DNA from 3 places in the Paenibacillus sp. FSL H7-0323 genome. Region 1 is predicted to be linked to each of the others. Evidence: riboswitches for the same ligand, from Rfam matches in the RefSeq annotation. Region 1 holds a riboswitch; each other region holds the start of a gene.

The links. Region 1 has a riboswitch for cyclic di-GMP ahead of MHH89_RS24495 (choice-of-anchor A family protein). Riboswitches for the same ligand answer to the same signal wherever they lie in the genome.
Region 2: another riboswitch for cyclic di-GMP. It lies ahead of MHH89_RS25270 (transglutaminase-like domain-containing protein); the one in region 1 lies ahead of MHH89_RS24495 (choice-of-anchor A family protein).
Region 3: another riboswitch for cyclic di-GMP. It lies ahead of MHH89_RS01895 (DUF6612 family protein); the one in region 1 lies ahead of MHH89_RS24495 (choice-of-anchor A family protein).

What each region holds. Positions count from the first base shown of each region.
Region 1 covers NZ_JBBODB010000001.1:5,436,834-5,444,865, reverse strand. The annotation lists gene MHH89_RS24500 (alpha/beta hydrolase) at 634-1,569, opposite strand; gene MHH89_RS24495 (choice-of-anchor A family protein) at 1,717-4,008, opposite strand; cyclic di-GMP riboswitch class I at 4,117-4,207, opposite strand; gene MHH89_RS24490 (hypothetical protein) at 4,702-5,094, shown strand; gene MHH89_RS24485 (ASCH domain-containing protein) at 5,294-5,707, opposite strand; gene MHH89_RS24480 (DUF3221 domain-containing protein) at 6,059-6,403, shown strand; gene MHH89_RS24475 (hypothetical protein) at 6,752-7,231, shown strand; gene MHH89_RS24470 (hypothetical protein) at 7,447-7,830, opposite strand.
Region 2 covers NZ_JBBODB010000001.1:5,617,484-5,625,515, forward strand. The annotation lists gene MHH89_RS25250 (phospholipid carrier-dependent glycosyltransferase) at 1-1,277, shown strand, start outside; gene MHH89_RS25255 (glycosyltransferase family 2 protein) at 1,375-2,355, shown strand; gene MHH89_RS25260 (GtrA family protein) at 2,342-2,749, shown strand; gene MHH89_RS25265 (class D sortase) at 2,852-3,517, shown strand; cyclic di-GMP riboswitch class I at 3,631-3,713, shown strand; cyclic di-GMP riboswitch class I at 3,788-3,868, shown strand; gene MHH89_RS25270 (transglutaminase-like domain-containing protein) at 3,882-4,691, shown strand; rRNA gene MHH89_RS25275 (16S ribosomal RNA) at 5,059-6,616, shown strand; rRNA gene MHH89_RS25280 (23S ribosomal RNA) at 6,849-8,032, shown strand, end outside.
Region 3 covers NZ_JBBODB010000001.1:385,540-393,571, forward strand. The annotation lists gene MHH89_RS01880 (Cof-type HAD-IIB family hydrolase) at 125-925, shown strand; gene MHH89_RS01885 (DUF4179 domain-containing protein) at 1,078-2,691, opposite strand; gene MHH89_RS01890 (RNA polymerase sigma factor) at 2,675-3,193, opposite strand; cyclic di-GMP riboswitch class I at 3,397-3,488, shown strand; gene MHH89_RS01895 (DUF6612 family protein) at 3,606-4,454, shown strand; gene MHH89_RS01900 (NADH-dependent flavin oxidoreductase) at 4,627-5,730, shown strand; gene MHH89_RS01905 (CapA family protein) at 5,809-6,825, opposite strand; gene MHH89_RS01910 (FprA family A-type flavoprotein) at 7,095-8,032, shown strand, end outside.

The DNA of each region.
Region 1 (8,032 bases):
TTGCAAAAATATCCAACTTACATTTTAGCCCATTTGCACCGAGATCGCCCATCTCCTCTGGTTTACTAGCTTTTCCGGAATAATTCACAATTAACCCAATTTAAGTTACTTTCAAAATCTAAGCGCCCCTTATCGAGGTTTGTTCCTCTCTAGAATCAAATAAACCTTATCTTGGAATTCATTATTATATTTGCCTTTTAAACAATAGTGTGTTATATTTATATGGTATTTGTTTTTCGATATATTGAATATCCCCACCAAGAAGATGTCAGGCCGACTATTATACACATCGGCATTTTGGACAAAGAGGCTTTATGTTTTCTTGCAGTACTCTTCCTTTTTATGAGATTAAATTCGAAATATAGCATTCCGATTCACACTGGCGCGGTCAATGGAGCCGCAAGGGCAAAAGAGAGGTAGGGCTTTTGTCGTATTGGAAGGATTATTCTCGCCACACGGCTGCTGGAAATAACAAGGAATTAAGACACCCGTTACTCACGAACGGCGGGGGATGAATATAACGAGAAAGCATGACGGTACGATCCTTATTCAAGGACTACGTCATGTGTGGAAAAATATAGGCGCCCGATAACCGCTACCTAGCGGATATCGGGCGCTGTCTACGTTCAGGACTTATTTTACATATCGACTTACAAAAGCTGTTACTACATCTATATACCCCGCCTTATCCGTATCATAAGACAATCCATGCCCCGCTTGCGGTACTATGAGCCTCTCTTTTGGACTCTGGCATGCCTCATACAATTCATTCATCATAGCAAAAGGTACAAAGTTATCCGCATCCCCATGAATAAAAAGAATCGGAGCCTTCGCTTTCCGCACTTGTTTTAATGCAGAGGCTTCACCAAAGCCATACCCCGCCTTCAAGCGGGTGATTAGACTTGCACTTTGAACGAAAGGGAAACTTGGCAAGCGATACATTCGTCGTAGTTGGTAAGATAATTGTGCTTTTACTGAGGTATAAGCGCAGTCCGCAACAATAGCTTTTACCTGCGGCGGAAGATCTTCCCCTGAGGTCATTAGCACTGTAGCACCACCCATAGAGACACCGTGAAGCACAATTTGAGCACTGGGCCCAGTCTTTTTAATCATGTATTCAATCCATTGCAAATAATCTTTTCGTTCCGGCCAACCAAAACCAATGTAATCCCCTGCGCTATCTCCATGCCCTCTTGCATCGGGAATTAGGATGTTAAAGCCTAAGTTCTCGTAGTAGATTTTGGCGTACGCCCCCATATCCTTTGCTTTACCTGAATAACCATGGGCTAGAATGGCTGTGCGTCCCGCAGCACGATTAGATTGGAGTAAGTAACCTCTTAGTTTAAGTCCATCTGCAGATACGATCTCAATATTCTCGAAGCTCTGGCGAGAGACCCAATCCTTCCCCTCCCCCCAAGAAGCTCCGGCAACCGGAGGATCAGCCTTCAGATTAGGATTATTACTTAGAAATACCTTTGGCGCTCGTTTAATAGCAATACCATAGAAGAAAAATCCCACATAGATTAGAATCCCTATGATGATTACAGCGCTAATAATGAACCATATCAATTCGCCTTCGCCATCCCCTCTTCATTTCTTTTGCAACAAGAGTATACCATCTACTTAGAATGCACCAAACTATCGCAATCATGACATACAAATAGAGCCGCCATCGGGACACCCCCCGAAAGCGACTCTATGTTGCTCTACCCTTTATTATTTATTCTTTTTGGAGAACTTGGTTCTCATTAATAATCCGATAAGTGCAAAACCTAAACCTGCTACATAGTAAGGTGCAGGACTTGATTCACCCGTTTTTGGCAATTCCTTCACAGGTGGCTTACCTAATGGGATCGTATCGTCCACTACGATGATTTCATCAGGTGTTGGTGTTGGCGTTGGTGTCACTGCCGGTACCGGACCTAATGGGATCTCATCATCATCAACAAGTACTTCTGTGCTATTCGACGGTGTTGGTACTGGCGCTGGTGTCGGCGAAGCTACAGGCCCAAGCGGCACGGGATCTTCTGCAAGAACTATAGTGCCAATTACGGATGATGGCGTTGGTGTCGGGAACACCGAAGTCTCTGGTGTCGACGTTGGTGTTGGTGTTGGTGTTGGTGTTGGTGTTGGTGTTGGTGTTGGTGTTGGTGTTACCTCTGGTGTTACCGTTGGTGTTGGTGTTACCTCTGGTGTTACCGTCGGTGTTGGTGTTGCCTCAGGTGTTACCGTCGGTGTCGGTGTTGCCTCAGGCGTTACCGTCGGTGTTGGTGTTGCCTCAGGCGTTACCGTCGGCGATGGCGTTGGCGTCGGCGTTGCCTCAGGTGTTACCGTCGGCGTTGGCGTCGGTGTTGGCGTCACTGTCGGCGTTGGTGTCGGTGTTGGCGTCACTGTCGGCGTTGGTGTCGGTGTTGGCGTTGGCGTTGGTGTCACTGTCGGCGTTGGTGTCGGTGTCACTGTCGGCGTTGGTGTCGGCGTTGGTGTCACTGTCGGCGTCGGCGTTGGTGTCACTGTCGGCGTCGGCGTTGGTGTCACTGTCGGCGTCGGCGTTGGTGTCACTGTCGGCGTCGGCGTTGGTGTCACTGTCGGCGTCGGCGTTGGTGTCACTGTCGGCGTCGGTGTTGGCGTTGGTGTTGGCGTCGGCGTTGGTGTCACTGTCGGCGTCGGCGTTGGTGTCACTGTCGGCGTCGGCGTTGGTGTTGGTGTCACTGTCGGCGTTGGTGTCGGTGTTGGTGTCGGTGTTGGCGTCACTGTCGGCGTTGGTGTCGGTGTTGGCGTCACTGTCGGCGTTGGTGTCACTGTTGGCGTCGGTGTCACTGTCGGCGTTGGCGTCGGCGTTGGCGTCGGCGTCGGTGTTGGTGTTGGTGTCGGTGTTGGCGTCACTGTCGGCGTTGGTGTCGGTGTTGGCGTCACTGTCGGCGTTGGTGTCGGTGTTGGCGTCACTGTCGGCGTTGGTGTCGGCGTCGGCGTTGGTGTCACTGTCGGCGTCGGACATGGTGTTGGCGTCGGTGTCGGCGTTGGTGTCACTGTCGGCGTCGGCGTTGGTGTCACTGTTGGTGTCGGCGTCACTGTCGGCGTTGGTGTCGGCGTCGGTGTTGGCGTCACTGTCGGCGTTGGTGTCGGCGTTGGTGTCGGCGTTGGTCCGGGTTCATCACCATCGTATGGATAGTGGTGAAATTCACCACCACCAGTACCTTTGAGTGAAGCCGCCACTAAAGTACCGTTAATCTGACCATTAATAAAATCAACATGAGCATAGGGGGCAAGTATGCTTCCCATTACACCTATGCCTGCCATATCAAGATACGCAGCTTGGCTAAAGTTAAGCAAAATTTTCTTGCTGTTCAACACGTTATTAGGTAGAAATCCGAAGTTTTTCATTTTTACGTTAGAACCATCAATATTAATAATTGCAGTAGATCCTGAAGGAACATTTATTGTAATTCCGTAGGTATTAGAGACGTTATCTCCTGAAACATTAAAAACATTGACCGCAGGATCTGTACCTGTCAAGGTAAGGCTGCCATATTGGTACACTGTTGTTCCATTCGCCGGCAATGCTGCAAGTTCTGCTGATTTGTCCTTCAAAGACTGACCTACGGCTGAAAAGTCAATCGTACTCCCCTGTCTTTTTGTACCACCCTTGAGGAGCGTTACATTCCCTGAAAAATCTCCCCCGTGCACGATATTCCCATAAACAGTACCTCCGTTGAAAGTAAGATTCCCTCCAACAACAAGTGTGTCAGTCAGGGAAACCTCTGCAGCGGTCAACCTATCTCCAACACTATAGTTGGTTAAGTTAACGTTACCTCCAGCAGCAAACCTTCCTTCCGTATCCGAAACTGTTGTTATATCCCCTAGAATAAACACGTTGTAGACCGCTGCAATTCCCAATGTAGAAGAACTACTAGCTCCAGCAACTCCAGCTCCCAATGAGGAAAGCCCACTACCTACCGTCAAAATCCCAGCTAATACAAGCGAGAGTAACGGTTTTATTCTTCTTTTCAAATGGCACACCTCCTAAAACTATGATTTATATTAATCAGAATAATTACCAGAAACTCTAAAGGACCTAACAACAAAAAAGACCGCCAAAAAGAAGTGAAATTCCCTTCTCATGGCAGTCGGACGGTCATTGTGCCTTTAAGACACTTTAGACTCCTGGACTTTGCGTCCCGCCCTTTCAGACGGTTTGCTATTATCATGACTATATATATGTATTACACTGCAAGTCCAGAACTGGTAGCTGAAGCATTCTATCCAATAACAGTCTATGACTTTTAATACTTTTGAATTAATAACAGTTTAGCTCCCGACACCCACAATTGTCAATCAATTCCTTTCGATAATTCCCCGCATTAGTACCACACAAAAAAAGCGCCTAAAGGCGCTTCGCATAAGGTTTTTCATTAAATTTTAAAGTAACTGTATATAGCCCAATATGGATATCCATAAGGGAACACTCAGAATTAAACCAAAAAACAATCCACGCTGGAGGCTGCCCTCTTTTTCCATCATAATTCTCCTTTATGTGCGTTAGATACATTAATTTTTATTATTACAATTTTAATATAATTTATTCTTCGTTATTTAGTTGTGAATTTAATCACATTGGATAAGCTGTTTAGAAATACCATTGATTATTTTTGGAATATCGGGGTAGAATACGAATATACGTTCCTATTAGAGGTGATGAGATTCATGCATAGAGCAGAAAGCAGGGACAACATGCTGGTGAAATCTTATTTATTGCTTCCGATGATTTTATCAGCTTTCGAACGGGACTCCGCCATTTTATCTACACACTTACGAACACCCGCCCCTTATCTGGAGGTGCTTGGAACAGCTGCTGCAGTAGCTACAACAGATCTAAGGGATGTTCGTGCAGAAATGAGAAGACGGGGAATCAAGGTGTATGAGCAAAACAGACTTAATACTGGAATTGAAGCCAAGTATATATGTCGTGGCTATCATGAACGAATGCTGCTGTTGAATGACATTGTTGCGGCTCAGGCTGCCATCCATATGCGCAGATACCTAGGGCTGGATATTTCATCTTTTAAGAGTTACGAAGAACAGTACCAGATTAAGTAAAGCTGTATAGAAGCCGCTGCGCTCTCTCCCCCCGATCAATTAGTGAACAAAAAAATAGGCCTTACCATGGGAGTTGGCAAGACCTGAGAGAGATATACCACAAAACACTGGGGGGTGTTTGGTGTCTCTAATATATACCTCGAACCTGAAAAAAAGCTGATAGGCACATAAAAATTACATTAAAAATATTGTTCGCCGTTCAGAAGTGATTAGAGTGCTCCCACAAGCTTAGCCGACCTTTAGCTGGAATTGGATGGCTTAATGGATGAACCCCTTCAAGCTTCCAGGCAAACCGTCCTTCACTATAGTCGCCAAAATCATATTCATTCCCATTGATCCATTCCCTTAAATCCACCTCTGGAGTAACCACATAACATCCCGCGAGCTGACCTGTAGCAATAATAGCTCCTGTCGGCAAATTATTCGCTGTATAGCCATGTTTCGCCAATACTGATTTGTACGGTTCCTGTTCACAAATCTTTTTGTCAATCCTCATTCCGGCATGGATGCCTAACTCGCCGCGGTAGGCTGTTCTCCATGAACGAGTTTCAAACTCTTTTTCACCAAGAGCAATTAAGGTCGCCCAAGGCTGCCGTATTGTTATACACCGCATGATATTTATCCCCTTTGTTTATGTTGGACGTTTGTCACGGATGCCACGGATCTCGATCTCGCGTTGTGTAATCTTGCTCACCTTGACCTGATAAATAATCCCAACCGTTTGGTCGATACTCATTTCCATCATTGATCGCCTCTAAAATAAGAACATTTATTTTTATTATATACAAACAAAAGTTCTTATGAAAATATCAATACTACAGGCATTCACCTGTAACTCCCCAGAATCAATAAAGGTCGTCATAATGGAAAGGCTGCTGTTTATTCTTATATTGGTAATGTACTAAATGCTATGCCTGTGCAACCGATTTTAAACTAATGTCGTAACCACTGGAGGGGAAGGTCCATGATTCAAAAACCACGTACTACTATTAAATGGACTCTTATTTTTGTTTTTTTGTTATTCGTCACCGCCTGTAGTAAGAATAATGAAGTTTTGAAAGGAATTGTACACACAATAGATGTAGAAAATAAAAGAATTTTAGTAATTTCTGAATTAAAAGAAGAAGACTTGAACAAGGAATATAAGGAGATTCTCGAATCTAATGAGTACTCTCAAGCCATTTGGGTAAATAAAGTTGCACCTTCTAAATATAAAAAAGGCGATGAGATTAAAGTGTTTTTTGAAGTAAGTGATGATTCATTCCCTGCACAAGTTACCGCCAAAAAGATCACCAAAATCAAGAATTGAGCAAAAAGAATAGAATCTACTATAAAGAAGCGGCGTCTCCAAAAGGGACGGCGCTTCTTTATAGTAGATTTAAAGAGAAATCCATATTTATAAAATTACTCTGTGCAAAAAAGTGACCCCACCAACTTCCGGCAGGGTCTAGATCTATATTATAAGGGGGTTATGTAATTACTATAATCCTCTTAGCTTAAATAAGTATGAAGCCCGTCTAAAGATTTGCTGAATTATTATTATTTTTATCGAAACCGATCAAACAAGGTAACGTATCAATCTTAATTTCCAAATTACTATAGCGCTGATATTACTAAGTTTTATTTAAAGTCGACTGAGACATCTTCATATTATTATATGAACTTTCTTGATAGTAAAAGAGAACTTTTAAAGAAAATTCCGTTTAATAATTCGCCTGGAGTAACCTCCGGTGCTGAGTATGCGCTTGATTTAAAAGGTGTTGTATATATTGAATTCGTTAATACTTATAGCCCTTTTACTGCTCGTATATACGAATTTGATATATTCGGCACTTATTCAGAAGACCCAATACCAACAGTGACGCCTAAACCTACAACAACTCCAGAGCAGCCATCAGGGGATCGAGCTATTCTTACCATCACTCTGGTGAATGGAACAGAAAAAGAATACGACCTACCAATTGCTGAAGTAGATGCATTCTTAAACTGGTACGATGCTCGTGATGCAGGAAGAGGTGCAGGATCATATGGAATTAATAAGCATTCCAACAACAAAGGGCCTTTTAGCAAGCGCAAAGAGTACGTAATATTTGATAAAATACTAACCTTTGAAGTCAGTGAGTATACAATTCAATAAACAAAAAAAGCCCGCCAACCATTAAAATTGACGGGCTTTTTTATGGAGTTATAAATGGAGGCTTTAGTATTGTTCCCAAATTCAAAGGAAGAAAACTGTATGTAGAATTAATTGAATTAAAAGTATCATTCTCAATTTATATAATTAAACTTTTTATAAGATACCTATGAAATAGCTAGTCACCACTTATGATTGACGCATTAAATTTACTATTTCTATTGATTAAGAAAAAATTGTTGCAAATCCAATTCAGATTTTATACTCTCAATAACATTTTTCAAACCAGGTACCCAGAGAAAAGTATCTTGTCGGATATAATTCATTACTAGCTCATAACTACGCTCAAACTTTTCAATGTTAGGACTATGTTCGTTTTCCAGTACTGTACGTACCCTTTCTGCTAATTCTACGTAGTCAGCATCAATGTGCTCTTGTTTATAGCTCTCCGCCGATTTTAACTTGGTCCAGGCAAAGGCCCCGCCAGCTACAACTTCTTCAGATCCTTCTACGTATTCAATGCATGAATCATAATTTATAAATGCATTAATTCGTTCTTCAAGCAATTTAAAATCTTGTACATAATTAAGGGTTTTTTCCAAATAAGACACCTCCCCAAATGATAAGAAGATGTGATCTAAACTCACCAAAAAAATTCTAGTTGGTAATCACAACTTGATAGTGAATCCAGTATATACTCTTTTGAAACATAAATATATGTATTATTTTTCACATATAAATTCACACTTATTGTTGAGTTGGGATAAATGTGTTTATAGGTATAGCATTAGTGATAATGTAATC
Region 2 (8,032 bases), 180 kb from region 1:
TTATGAATAGTACTTATTTTGACGAGATCTATCATGCGCGAACAGCTTATGAATATACACACGGGATAGTGCCTTACGAGAATACGCATCCACCGCTTGGCAAGCTTTTGATTGCCATAGGTATGGAGCTGTTCGGAGTCAATCCATTCGGCTGGCGTATTATCGGAACCTTGTTCGGAGTTGCCATGTTACCTCTTATATATGTAATGGCGCTGCGTTTGTTTAAGAAAAGCAAATACGCCTCCCTCGCGGCAGGATTGTTTGCACTGGATTTCATGCATTTCACACAGACAAGAATCTCCACGATTGACGTATACGGAGTATTCTTCATTATGTTGATGTTCTATTTTATGCAGCGGTATTACACAATGAATTTCTACAAGCAGCCTTTAAGAAAAACATTAATTCCGTTATTCTGGTCTGGCTTATTCTTCGGAATCGGCGTAGCTTCGAAATGGATTGTGCTCTATGGAGGAGCAGGGCTGGCCATTATGCTGGCTATCTCCCTTTTTGAACGCTACAGAGAATACCAAGCCTCCGGACGCCTGCTGGCAGAGGGGAAGATTAAAGACAAGGAATTGCTGGGCACCTGTCGTGAAGCAGTAGATTCTTTTTGGAAAAAGACTATTATTACGTTGGCTAGTTGTATCGGGTTCTTTGTAATTATTCCAGTAATTATTTATAGCTTATCTTTTGTGCCGGGGTTATCTGCATCAGCAGAGGGCTTCACTATAAAAGGTTTGATTGATTCCCAAAAGAATATGTACAACTACCACAGCCAGCTTGTAGCTACACATCCTTTTGCTTCCTCATGGTGGCAATGGCCGTTTATGAAGAGACCGGTCTGGTTCTTTAGCGGCGGTGAAGGTTTGCCGGAAGGTCAGGTCAGCAGTATAGTGACTATGGGGAATCCGCTTATCTGGTGGACGGGTATTTTTGCGATGTTGGCAACACTGTGGATTACGCTGAAACGTAAAGATAAGAATCTCTACATGATTTGGATTGCCTTCTTCTCGCAATATGTTCCGTGGATGCTTGTCCCAAGAGAAACATTTATTTACCATTATTTTGCTATGGTTCCATTTATGATTCTTGGTATTGTATATATAATGAAGTTGCTGGATAGTAAATTCCCTGAGGCCCGTTACGTACAGTATGTCTATGTAGCCGTTGCTTTGCTGCTCTTTATCGCTTTCTACCCGGTACTGTCAGGGATGCAGGTCAGTGGAGATTACGTGAAAGATATGCTGCGTTGGTTCCCAACTTGGGTTTTCTAGGATTTAATAAAAATCTATAAAATAAGTTTATGCATGCAGCGTTATTATGAAGTGTAGATGGATGTAACGCTCCAAAAAGCTTGTAGGAGGAATAAAGGTGAAAGCCAGATATAGTGTGATTGTACCCATGTTCAATGAGGAGCAAGTAATTAGCCATACTTATGAACGTTTGAAAAAAGTAATGGACGAGTGCGGCGATACTTATGAGCTGGTCTTCGTCAATGACGGCAGTCGTGATCGTTCCGCCCAGATGATTCGGGAGATCTGTGAACGAGACGAGCATGTCAAGCTGATTGACTTCTCGCGTAATTTCGGACATCAGGTAGCGATTACAGCTGGCATGGACTATGCCGAAGGTCAAGCGGTTGTTGTTATTGACGCTGATCTTCAGGATCCTCCGGAGGTCATTCTGCAAATGATCGAGAAGTGGAAAGAGGGCTACGACGTTGTATATGCGAAACGCCTGAAGCGCCACGGAGAAACGATGTTCAAAAAGGTCACCGCGAAGCTTTTTTACCGCCTGCTCAGCAGTATGACAAGTGTAGATATTCCTACGGATACAGGCGATTTCCGTCTTATTGACCGTAAGGTATGTGATGTCCTGCGGGGACTTAAAGAAAAGAACCGCTATGTCAGAGGTTTGGTGAGCTGGGTTGGCTTCAAGCAGACTATGGTGGAATATGAAAGGGAAGAACGTTTTGCTGGAGAAACCAAATATCCGCTGAAGAAAATGATTCGTTTTGCGTTAGATGGCATCACCTCTTTTTCACATAAGCCGCTTAAGATTGCTACGTATATTGGATTCTTTCTTTCATTTTCTAGCTTTCTCTATTTATTTTTCGTCTTGTTCCAAAGGATATTTTTCACCTCCTGGACGGTTCCGGGCTGGGCTTCCATTGTAGGTGTCAATCTGCTCTTTAACGGTATTGTTCTGATGCTGTTGGGTGTGATTGGGGAGTATATCGGACGGATTTATGACGAGTCTAAAGATAGACCGCTATATATTGTTAGTGAGACTAAAGGCTACCAGAACGAAGAACAACTGGACCGCCGGAAGGACCACAATGATGTCAGATAAGAACTTGCGCGCTGCATTCATACAGTTCCTCAAATTTAATGCCGTAGGTTTGCTCAATACGCTTATTGATTTTGTGATTTTTACATTGTTGAATTCACTAGGGATGGTATACGCATTGGCGCAGGTGATCTCCTATAGTGCAGGCACGGCGAATAGCTTTATTTTGAATAAAAAAGTAACCTTTCGTGATCGCAACCGGGGGAATAAAGAAGGCTTCGACCGCGTGCAGCTGGTCAAGTTTATCGTGCTGAATCTGGTAGTGCTCGGAATATCACTGCTGCTAATGCATCTGTTGACAGACAAACTAGGTATTCAAGTCTTGATCTCGAAGGTGCTGGTTACCTTTATCACGGTGATCATCAATTTCTTTGGAAGTCGTAAATGGGTATTTTAAACATTAATTTCAGGCAGAAGGAGTTGCTATGCTTAAAGGCAAGTAGCTGTTTCTGCTTGATTTGTATATAACCATAGAAACAATATACGGAGGTGAATAACATTGCGTAAATTCTCCTATCTACTCATACTGGCTGGGATACTTATTATGTTATATCCGACAGCTAACGAATGGTACAACGACAGGCAGCAGGAGAAGTTATTAGAAACGGCTGAACTAAGCACTGCCGATAGTACTCCCCAGTCAGATCTGAGGAGCAGGTATGCTGAAGTTACTCAGCTGTTAGCAGAGGAATCGGTTCTGGATGCCCAGGCACAGCCCCAACTCCAAGAGACAGAAAAGCCTGAACCGGAGATTGAAGTCGGTGGCAAAGTAATCGCACTAATTGAAATCGATAAGATTGATTTGAAGCTGCCTGTATTAGAAGGGGCTACAAAAGCTAATATGAAACATGCTGCAGCCCATATGAAAGAAACGGCACCCCTTGGAGAGATCGGGAATGCTGCAATCGCGGCGCATCGGGCTCGAACTACGGGTCGTTTGTTTAACAGATTGAATGAGGTTGTTGTGGGGGATGTTATCACGGTAAAGACTAGTGATCAGGTGTTTAACTATGAGGTATACGATATTTCTGTTGTAGATCCGAGTGATGTCTCCGTTCTTGACGGGAATGACAAGGATAAGATTCTTACTCTGATTACATGTGATCCGCTAGTGAATCCAACGCATCGTCTGATTGTTCATGCCAAATTAACAAAAGGAGAATAGTGAATGACAAGAAAACACAAATACCGGGAGATATTTATAAAATAATGGGTAATCTAGTAAATTAGGTCTTGTTCACAATTATAAATATGATAGTATTATACTATGAAAGCTAAACACGATAACGGCAAACCTTCCGAAAGGTAGGGACGCAAAGCTAAAGGGCCTTTTCCCGAAAGGATGGCAGCCAGCTACCGAATGAAGAGGCTTTTTTTGTTTGTTTCAAATGGATTCTATCAATTATATCTAGTAAAGCTAGAACAGATAGAGCTTATACGATAACGGCAAACCTATCGAAAGGTAGGGACGCAAAGCTAAAGGGCCTTCCCGAAAGGATGGCAGCCAGCTACCGAAAGGAGTTTTATCCGTGAAAAAGGTTTATTTTATGCTGGTGGCGTTGTTCGTCCTAATGACTTCAGTTCCGGTAAGTACAGCTCAAGCTGCAAGTGCAGATGCCAGCTGGTTGATTACATCCAAAGTGGCTCAAGGTGTTATTGGTATTAACTATGATATTCCGAAAGATAAAAGAATCAAACTCATGATCACCAAAGATAACAGCAGCTATACATATAACTTGTATGCTTCTGGACAAGCTGAGGACTTCCCTTTGCAACAAGGAAATGGGACTTATAAGGTTTCTGTTCTGGAGAACACAACCGGTAATAAATACAAAGCATTATATTCCGAAGTAGTAGACGTAACCATGAGTGACTCGAATTCCGTATATTTGGGCTCCGTACAGAATGTGAAATGGAGTTCTTCTGATAAAGCGATTGTCAAAGCTAAACAATTAGTACAAGGCAAAACAACAGACGAAGAGAAAGTTAAAGCGATCTATAACTATGTAGTTGCGAATGTACAATATGATTACTCTCTTGCTAATAGTGTAACTACTGATTATATTCCAAGCATCGATAAGACATTGACTACTAAAAAAGGGATTTGCTATGATTACGCTTCTCTTTTTGCCGCAATGCTGCGGAGTGTAGATGTTCCTGCTAAGTTGGTAATGGGGAATACAAGCTACGTTACGCAATATCATGCATGGAACGAAGTGTTGCTTAATGGGAAGTGGGTTACCATTGATACTACAGTGGATGCAGGACTTGCAAAGAGTGATAAGAAAACCGATTTAATTAAAGCCTCAAGCAAATATACTGCGGCAAAATACTATTAAGTTCGTCGCTAGAAACATAACTCTATTAAATAAACAACTAGCTTAATTATTAAGCTAGTTGTTTATTTTTATATTAGGGGTTGCTTTTCTATTAATAGTTGGGGTATTATAGGTAAGCGTTGTTAGACAGCGTACAGGCGATATAGACGAGGCTGATAAAAAGCTTCGAAAAATAAAGCTTGCATTTCTGAAAACAACATGATATATTATAAGAGTTGCTGCTGAGACATTAAACGGCGCCAACGAGAACTTGATCTTTGAAAACTGAACAACGAGTGAGTGGGAAATCACGTAAGTGAAATCCAAAATTAGAGAATTAATTTTCTCGTCAGATGTTTCAAAATGAGCATATCGCTCTTTTCAATACTAATTGGAGAGTTTGATCCTGGCTCAGGACGAACGCTGGCGGCGTGCCTAATACATGCAAGTCGAGCGGAGTTGTTTTGAAAGCTTGCTTTCAAAACAACTTAGCGGCGGACGGGTGAGTAACACGTAGGCAACCTGCCCTTCAGACTGGGATAACTACCGGAAACGGTAGCTAATACCGGATAATTTCTTTTTTCTCCTGAGAGAAGAATGAAAGACGGAGCAATCTGTCACTGAGGGATGGGCCTGCGGCGCATTAGCTAGTTGGTGGGGTAACGGCCCACCAAGGCGACGATGCGTAGCCGACCTGAGAGGGTGAACGGCCACACTGGGACTGAGACACGGCCCAGACTCCTACGGGAGGCAGCAGTAGGGAATCTTCCGCAATGGGCGAAAGCCTGACGGAGCAACGCCGCGTGAGTGATGAAGGTTTTCGGATCGTAAAGCTCTGTTGCCAGGGAAGAACGTCCGGTAGAGTAACTGCTACCGGAGTGACGGTACCTGAGAAGAAAGCCCCGGCTAACTACGTGCCAGCAGCCGCGGTAATACGTAGGGGGCAAGCGTTGTCCGGAATTATTGGGCGTAAAGCGCGCGCAGGCGGCTATTTAAGTCTGGTGTTTAAACCTTGGGCTCAACCTGAGGTCGCACTGGAAACTGGGTGGCTTGAGTACAGAAGAGGAAAGTGGAATTCCACGTGTAGCGGTGAAATGCGTAGATATGTGGAGGAACACCAGTGGCGAAGGCGACTTTCTGGGCTGTAACTGACGCTGAGGCGCGAAAGCGTGGGGAGCAAACAGGATTAGATACCCTGGTAGTCCACGCCGTAAACGATGAGTGCTAGGTGTTAGGGGTTTCGATACCCTTGGTGCCGAAGTTAACACAGTAAGCACTCCGCCTGGGGAGTACGGTCGCAAGACTGAAACTCAAAGGAATTGACGGGGACCCGCACAAGCAGTGGAGTATGTGGTTTAATTCGAAGCAACGCGAAGAACCTTACCAGGTCTTGACATCCCTCTGAATCCATTAGAGATAGTGGCGGCCTTCGGGACAGAGGAGACAGGTGGTGCATGGTTGTCGTCAGCTCGTGTCGTGAGATGTTGGGTTAAGTCCCGCAACGAGCGCAACCCTTAACTTTAGTTGCCAGCAGGTAATGCTGGGCACTCTAGAGTGACTGCTTATGACAAACCGGAGGAAGGTGGGGATGACGTCAAATCATCATGCCCCTTATGACCTGGGCTACACACGTACTACAATGGTAGGTACAACGGGAAGCGAAGCCGCGAGGTGGAGCCAATCCCATCAAAGCCGGTCTCAGTTCGGATTGCAGGCTGCAACTCGCCTGCATGAAGTCGGAATTGCTAGTAATCGCGGATCAGCATGCCGCGGTGAATACGTTCCCGGGTCTTGTACACACCGCCCGTCACACCACGAGAGTTTACAACACCCGAAGTCGGTGGGGTAACCCGCAAGGGAGCCAGCCGCCGAAGGTGGGGTAGATGATTGGGGTGAAGTCGTAACAAGGTAGCCGTATCGGAAGGTGCGGCTGGATCACCTCCTTTCTATGGAGAATCGTTCTCTGCAATGAGAACATTCAAATCGGAAGCTAAGCTTCCAAAACTCAGGTTTAGGCCTGTTACTCACTCGTTGCTCAGTTTTGAGAGTTTAAGCTCTCAAGTAAGACTTGATCCTTGAAAACTGGATACCGAAACGAATTTGCGTTTTAGAACATCTTTTAGCAACTTGTGTAAACAAGTAAATGTTATTAGTGAGATTTTTCTTCGGAAGAATCAAGGTTAAGCTAATAAGAGCACACGGAGGATGCCTAGGCGCCAGGAGCCGACGAAGGACGTGGCGAACAACGAAACTGCCTCGGGGAGCTGTAAGCAAGCTTTGATCCGGGGGTGTCCGAATGGGGAAACCCAGCTGTGGTAATTCGCAGTTACTCATACCTGAATACATAGGGTATGTAGAGGCAGACCAGGGGAACTGAAACATCTAAGTACCCTGAGGAAGAGAAAACAATAGTGATTCCGTCAGTAGCGGCGAGCGAACGCGGAACAGCCTAAACCTAAGAGCTTGCTCTTAGGGGTTGTGGGACGTCTCACATGGAGTTACAAAGGAATATGGTAGGTGAAGAGGTCTGGAAAGGCCCGCGATAGAGGTAAAAGCCCTGTAGCCCAAACTGTGTTCTCTCCGAGACGGATCCCGAGTAGTGCGGGGCACGTGAAACCCCGTATGAATCCAGCAGGACCATCTGCTAAGGCTAAATACTACCTGGCGACCGATAGTGAAACAGTACCGTGAGGGAAAGGTGAAAAGCACCCCGGAAGGGGAGTGAAATAGAACCTGAAACCGTGTGCTTACAAAAAGTCAGAGCCCTATTAATGGGTGATGGCGTGCCTTTTGTAGAATGAACCGGCGAGTTACGTTTAACATGCAAGGTTAAGCCGAGAAGGTGGAGCCGCAGCGAAAGCGAGTCTGAATAGGGCGAATTAGTATGTGGACGTAGACCCGAAACCGTGTGATCTACCCCTGTCCAGGGTGAAGGTGCGGTAACACGCACTGGAGGCCCGAACCCACGTACGTTGAAAAGTGCGGGGATGAGGTGGGGGTAGCGGAGAAATTCCAATCGAACTCGGAGATAGCTGGTTCTCCCCGAAATAGCTTTAGGGCTAGCCTCGGTATAAGAGTAGTGGAGGTAGAGCACTGATTGGGTGCGGGGTCCGCAAGGATTACCAAGCTCAGTCAAACTCCGAATGCCATATACTTATTGCCGGGAGTCAGACAGTGAGTGCTAAGATCCATTGTCAAAAGGGAAACAGCCCAGACCATCAGCTAAGGTCCCCAAGTGTGTGTTAAGTGGGAAAGGATGTGGAGTTGCACAGACAACCAGGATGTTGGCTTAGAAGCAGCCACCATTGAAAGAGTGCGTAATAGCTCACTGGTCGAGTGACTCTGCGCCGAAAATGTAACGG
Region 3 (8,032 bases), 5.1 Mb from region 1:
AATCAAGAAATCTGGAAACAACAGCGGCTGGAAGTCCAAATATTCACCGCAGTTGCGACTGAAACTTAACTCAGATAGCCAGGTTCAATATATATAGAAAAAGAAAGACAAGGATGGTGGGAGTATGAGATACAAACTGATTGCACTAGATGTAGATGGTACACTGTTGAATGATGATCACCACTTGAGCACTGAGAATAAAGAAGCCATTGCTGAGGTTACGCGTCTTGGCGGGCAGATCGTGTTATGTACCGGCCGCAGTCCGCAGAACTCGATTCCTTTTATGGAGGAAATGGGGCTGTCTGGTTATGTGCTGGGTCATAATGGAGCTGCTACGGTTCGTGTGAAAGATCGGGAAGTGCTGCATCAATACGGTATGGATGCTCGTGGTCTTGACCCTTATATTGATTATTGTAGAAAGCATGATATTCATTATGATGTGAATACGGCTTTTGATATGTATGTAGATAATGTAGAAAACCTGACCAAAGAAGCCAATTATATGTATGAACACTTCCGTATCGTGCCGGCTACACTGCCAGCATGGGAAGATTTCCGTGAACCGGTTGTTAAGTTTACTGTATTTACACAACCAGAAATCCTTGACGAAGCTGAACGTGAATGGCGTACTTGGACACATGAGTACAATATTTTGCGCAGTGGTGAATTTTTCGTTGACTTGATGCATCCGGAAGCCTCCAAGGGCAACGCCTTAAAGAATCTGGCTGTGAAGCTGGGAATTCCGCAAGAGGAAGTTCTTTCGATCGGTAATTATTTTAATGATATTTCTATGCTTACATACGCGGGTATGGGCGTTGCGATGGATAATTCTCCGGTTGAGGTCAAAGCGGCAGCGAATGCTGTCACGGGGTCTAACAACGAGCATGGTGTGCGAGATGCGCTGGTTAAATATTGTTTATCTTAATAATGGAAAGCATAAAGCGGACTTGAGTCCGTTCTATGCTTTTTTTGTTGTGAAGGAAATAAAAGAGATACATAAACAGAAATGATTTTATCCATAAATAACCCGCCCTTAGGATTAACTAGAAAGGGCGGGACATAGATTAACTTCCTGCATTAAAGTTTAATTTCCTCGTTCCGGCTAGGATCGCTATATTTATAGATTCCAGGGTTCAGTTCGATTTTTTCGTCGAAAGGGATATCTTTGTAGCTATCAATATTAGTTCCTGTAGATATCATGCCCTTAGGTGTAATTTCAGGCACCACTTCTTTGCCATTAATCCGTAACGTAGTTTGGTTAACGCTTTTGAAGCCAGAAGATTTGGATGTTGATTCGACAATCAAATTTTCGCCCTCAGTATAGTAAGTGAATTCAATTTTTAACCCATCGACATCAAGTGAAGTGAACTGCTTTTCTTCTTTAGGTTTGTTTATAGTGATCCAATTCTTAGTAGTATCACGTTTCTCAATGACAGCATCCTTTAATATAAGTTTCATTGGAACATCGGACCAGTCGTTATACCATTCCGGAGATTCGAATTGAAATAAATGCTGGTAGCTTTCGGAATGATCTCCTTTCAAATTCCAACCCCCAGTGATTGTTTGATCACCTATAACCAACTGAGCGGTATTATAGTGGACAATTCCTTTTTTAAGCGAATCATTTTCATCTATTAGAATTTGGATATCTAAAGGGGTAACCACTAGCTGATCTAAGGTTATGCCGGTCTTTTCTTGAAATTCAGGACTGTTATACAGTTTCTTAGTGTAAATCGCCTCACTTGCTTTTTGTCCATCTGCTTTAAAATCGAACTTCCACGTACCTGAAAATCGTTTCGCTTCTTCAATGTAACTAAAATGAAGACTAGCTTCCTTCCAATCTGATTCAGTTATATTGAAAACCTGTTCAATAAATAAATCCGATCCTTCGTTAGGCATGATGGTTGGAATTGCTTCATTCTCTTGACTACCAGTACTAACTACCAAATGTGGGTTACCCCGTCCTAAGTCAGATGGTGATGCAGCGACTTTGTAACGGATAATGGTTTGATTGGAAACATATCGAACGGATTCGATTTGAATGCTTGGATATTGCTTAACTCCAGTATTGATAGTATCCCCTGCTTGATGATTAGATTGTAAGGGAATATTCCGATCACTGTAAAAAATGAGATTCCGTGCTTCAAACCTGTAGTCCTTTTTATCATCCTTTAATGTATCGGGTGTCTCATATACTCCAATGAGTTTCTGGCTTTCAGGATCGTATTCTAAATAACCGTATACCTTTGCCTTGGCACCGGATTCACTAGTCATGATGTTTTCCTCTGTAGCAAATCCAGTATATTTGGATAGATCAGATTTAGTATCAAGTGATAACAGCATTTTCATTTTTTCTCCATCAGTTACAACACCGTTCAAATTCATTGTTACTCCTGAACTGGAAGTTTGAAGATTATACTGTTGACCGATGCCGTTATTTAATGCATTGCTCACACTTCGACCACCAATTTTATCCCAATTAATCGTCATACTAGCGAATACAGGAATGGCTACAAGTAAGAGGCAAGAGAAGACAATACTGATAGGAATAACCTTTTTATTAGACCTAGGAGTATTCTGGGAGGCATGCAGATTTCTTTGACGTTTATAAGCTTCTTGTTCTATGGCAGTCCACATCAAATCATAATCCGGTCGGGGAATATGTTTATCTTTTTCAATATAGAGACTCATTACTATTCAGCTCCTTTAGTTGGGTTCCACCCATTCTATTTAGTATTTTAAGTCCCTTGTTCAGTCTGGATTTTACAGTTCCTTCGGGTATGCTCATAACTTTAGAGATCTCGGGTACAGTCAATTCGTTTATAAAACGAAGGACTACTACCATTCTGATTTTGTCAGGAAGCTGACTGTATAACCCTTGTAATTCTTTTTTAGTTTCCTGTCGATCCAAACGTTTTTCTACAGGGTTTGATTCCTCAGACCTGGATAATAAATAATTACGTACTTCTTTCATCCACCCCGTCTTACGCCTTTTGATCACACTGTTGCACTCATTCGAAGCAATTCGTAAAATCCAAGCTTTCAAGTTTCTTACCTTCGACTTATCCGCTAAGATAACTTTTACAAATACCTCTTGGGTAATATCCTCCGCATCTGCCTGATTTTTCATTAAGTAGTAACAAAAATAATATACTTGTTCTTTATAGAGCTCGAAAATTTCCCGGTCACTCATTTTGCTGCACCCCCTGTCTTTGCTGTTCTCATTAATAAGACTTATAAGCGTATGTAATCGTTCATTTTTCATTTTGATTGTAGTATTTCTTCTGAGTATCATAGCGAATTCGAATGGAAGATAAGTCGTTTACAGGTAATTATAACCATGATAAAATTAGCGGTGGGACATGCGTCCGTAATCTATTAAAACTAATTGAATGTCCGCGTTAAAGGTAAAATCATCGAAAGATGATGACACAAAGCCATGGGTCTAAAACCTTTCGACAGAAGGAAATGATCGCCAGGCCGCCATAGGGATGTCTTATGAAGCATAAAGGATAGCTCTAAGAATATGTAGTCTATTTTGAGCTCTTTTATTATTTCGACCTATACGGCGTTACATTATCGCAAGGGGCCGAAAGGGGAAGTACATGAACAGTTTTTTCAAAACAATAGGTACTAGTTTGGCAGTAGGTGCTTTATTGCTGTCCGGAACGATCGGATGGATGTCTAATCCAGGAGTAGTGTCTGCAGCTACCTCAACAGTAGTAACCGCGGATCAGATGATCAGCAAAGTAACGGCAGCCTCCAAAGCAATAAAGAATTTCCATCTGGATGTGACCAAAAAACAGGATATTCAAAGCGGCGGGGTGCGTATCAGCAACACCAACACTCTGAAGCTGGATATCAACCGTCTGCCGAATTTTGCCGCAGCAGGCACTGTCGCTAGTAGTCTTTTAGAAACATCGTACAGTCTATATGCCAATGACAAGGAGTTTTACTATCTTGTAGACGGAAGTGAACTGATCGATGAATCTGAAGATGAAGGTTACGACGATGACGGGGAGCCAATCGATCCTGATGCACAATATTGGCTTGGACTGGAGAAAACGGAATGGGATGCCTTTTACTCTAAAGGCCAATACGATCCTGTTTCCATGCTTGATTCGGTCAAAAGTTATAAAAAATCCATGAAAGTCAGCACTGCTGGCGCACAAACAGTCTTACAATTCACGGTAACCGATCCGACAGCAGCTAAGGGGATAATCAAACTCTATGACCAGGAGAACCTTTGGGATGGAGAGACAGTTCAACCCAAAAGCGTAACGTGGAAATTATTCGTCAATACTAAGACCTGGCAAACGGAAAAGCTGACAGTCGATCTGAGTTATGTACTGGTAAGTGATGGAGCCAAAGATACATACACCACGAAAATCGAAGCTAAATATTCCAAAAATAATAAAGGTGCAGCCATTGTAAAACCGGCCGAACTAGAATAATAAGGACCATTCATATCGAGCAAAAAGCGCTGTTCCAATGAACAGCGCTTTTTGTTGTATCCAACAGCAGTTCTTTATTAGTTGACAAGAATAAATCATTGCTGTAATTTATATGTATGCGCATGTATATAATAATTTATCTAAATATAATTTAATGAAAGTTGGGAAAAAGATGATAGCACTAGACACAGCATTAACTTTTCGCAGAGGGCTGACATTAAAAAACCGAGTGGTTATGGCTCCAATGACCACGCGAATGAGCTTTTATGACGGTGTAGTAACACAAGATGAATTGAAATACTATTCGCTAAGAACGGGCGAAGTAGGTGCGGTCATCACTGCGGCAGCAAATGTACAAGAGGGTGGAAAAGGATGGGAAGGTGAACTTAGTGTTTCCTCCGATGAATTTATTCCTAGCCTCAGCCGATTAGCATCTACTATTAAACGAAATGGAACAAAGGCTATTTTACAGCTATTCCATGCAGGAAGAATGACAGATTCAAAAATATTGCGTGGCGTACAACCCGTTTCCTCCAGCGCCATTGCTGCCGAACGCCCGAATGCAGAAATTCCAAGAGCATTAACAGAAGATGAAATTTTCGGTGTAATTGAGGATTTTAAAAAAGCGACTCAACGTGCTATTCAAGCTGGATTTGACGGGGTAGAAATTCATGGAGCAAACACATATTTAATCCAACAATTCTTCTCTCCACACTCCAACCGTCGTGAAGATCAATGGGGCGGAAGCTTAGAGAAAAGATTTAATTTCATTAACCAATTAGTGGATGCAGTTATTGCTGTCGTTGACAATTCAAAGGTTAAGGATTTTATTGTCGGGTATCGTTTTTCTCCAGAAGAATATGAAGAGCCTGGAATTAAAATCACCGATACCTTTTATCTTATTGATAAATTAGCTGATAAAAAGCTGGATTATCTGCATATTTCATTAGGGGATTTTAAGAAAGTATCTGCATCAGAAGATTTTAAAGAAAAATCAATCCTGCAATATGTACATGAGAAAATCAATGGCCGTGTACCTTTAATTGGGGTAGGAGATATCCGTACCAAACAGGACGCAGAGGACACGTTGACAAATGCTGAATTAGTAGCAGTAGGACGATCTCTTATCATTGATCCTCATTGGACAAGTAAAGTGCTGGAGGGTAAAGAAGATCTCATCAGAAGAGTACTTGCTGATCAAGATAGAGAAGAACTTGTAGTAGAGAATGGTATTCTAGAATTCCTTAAATTAATGATGCCTGATCGTTTACGCTAAACCCAAACACAGTTTTGAGGTCTAAATCTATAACGTTCCGCGGTAAATTCCGCGGAACGTTATTTTTCTGTAACGACTCTATTCCCTCTTTAAGATTGTTGTCGTATGTTTCAACATTCGATTCATGAGATTTCGCCGTTCTGTTTTTATGTCGGTGTCGCTTCTCTTTAATGCGTCGCGGATGGGGATGATCTCTGTAATTTTCCTGCCGCTTTTTATTCTTCGATCTACACAAGTCGGGATGTAACCTACGTTAGTTATACTCGTGTGTCCTTTTTCATCCTTCTTTATTTTAAGCGTAAGAATGATACCGCTTTGTGTATAAGGAATATTCATTAGTTTAGTCGAAACAAAATTCCCCAATGAGTAAATAACGAATTGTTTTTTTCCACGAAGCGCTAACGGTTGAAGAACATGTGGGTGAGACCCCAGTATGATGTCGGCGCCATTTTTAAAGAAGAGATTGACCAGCTCTTTTTGCCTCTTGTTTGGAGTGTAACGATATTCGCTTCCGAAATGCAGATAAAGCAAGACTAGATCGACTTTCTTTTTTAAATCTCGAATCTCCCGAATGATCTTGGGCGTAGATATCCGGTTAACCAGCCATGGCTTACTCACTGGTACAGGAATTCGGTTGGTTCCTGCTGTGTAGGAGAGGATGCCAATCGTAATTCCTTTGACGTTTTTAATAAGCGTTCTCTTGGATTCTTCTAATGATTTAGCTGTTCCCGTGTGGTCGATTCCATTACGGTCCAGAACTCGTAACGTCCGAACCAGACCCGGGGCACCATAATCCATGCAATGATTGTTGGCCGTTACTAATACGTCGAATCCGGCTTCCTTAAGTGCAGGGGCCAGTTCGTCTGGACATTTGAATATCGGACCGCCTGATCGGGGACTTTTCCGGCATTCGGGGCCACTTCCAGCAAAGGTGGTTTCGAGATTGCCAATCGTTAAATCAGCCTGTTTCAGATAAGGAGCTACTTTTGCAAACAGGGGGCTGAACGAATAGGTTCCGTCAGGCTGTTTAGCATCCGAAATAATATAACGTTTGACCATTAGATCTCCCACAGCAGCTATTTGTATTTCAGTCATGGATATCCACCTTTTTATTATTTTCATTAGGATATGGCATAAAGTTGTTATGGGTTATTCTTTCTTTAAGGCGAAGTGCAAACATTTGTGTGGCTTTTTATTTAAAATGTGACTCAACGCATAATCACTTTATTTAGATCGTCTAAATTTAAGGTATTCATTTTTTTCAAACTTTTATAATTTGATTCAAATCCTCTTTTTTGTTTGGCAGCCATAATAAAATAAGGTTGTTGATAAACATTATCAATCAAACATTGGAGGTTAAAGAAATGAGTACACAATTCAAAAAAATCGCCGAGGATACTTACTGGATAGGCAAAATCGATAACCGCCCGGTTCCATTTCACCGCCTGATTCTGGCAAAAGGAACTACCTATAATTCTTATTTATTAAAAACAGGTAAGCCAACTGTCATTGATACCGTAGATATGGAATTCGGACGTGAATATGCCGAGTGTCTGGGTGAAATGATTGATCTTCTAGATATCCATTACATTGTAATTAATCATACAGAGCCTGATCACTCTGGTGGACTGGCAGCTCTCGCTGCCAAGGCTGCAAATGCCACGATCGTATGCACCGAGATTGCTGTTCCCGAATTGCAGGAAATGTACAAGCTTCATAGCCGGAACTTCCTGGTGGTTAAAGACGGAGATAAGCTGGATATTGGCGGGAAAACGCTGCTGTTTAAAGAAACACCGTATCTCCATACCGCAGAAACGATGATCACCTATTGTATCGAAGATCAAATCTTATTTCCTTGTGATATTTTCAGCACGCATGTTGCGGTGGAGAATCTATTCAGCGATGAAGCCGGGTTTGATATTACGGAAGATTTCGAGGGCTATTACGCAGCAATTATTCATCCTCACAGAAGATATGTAAGAACCCTGTTAGAGGCTGTTAAGGATCTTGAGATCCGGATGATCGCTCCTTCCCATGGATTTGTGATCCGGAAGGACATACGTAAATATATCGGGATGTACGCCACATTGAGCCGTGAAACGACGCAAGGAAAAAAGGCAACCATCGTATATACCACCATCAAAAACAGTACCAAGAAGATGGCCAAAATCATACAGGATTGCTTGCAGGAAAATAATATAGAGACAGAGGTCTGGGATGCAGATAAAAGTAGTGCCACTGATATTCTGAACAGCATAACGTCAGCGGACGCGGTCTTTATTGGCAGCTCCACTAAATACGC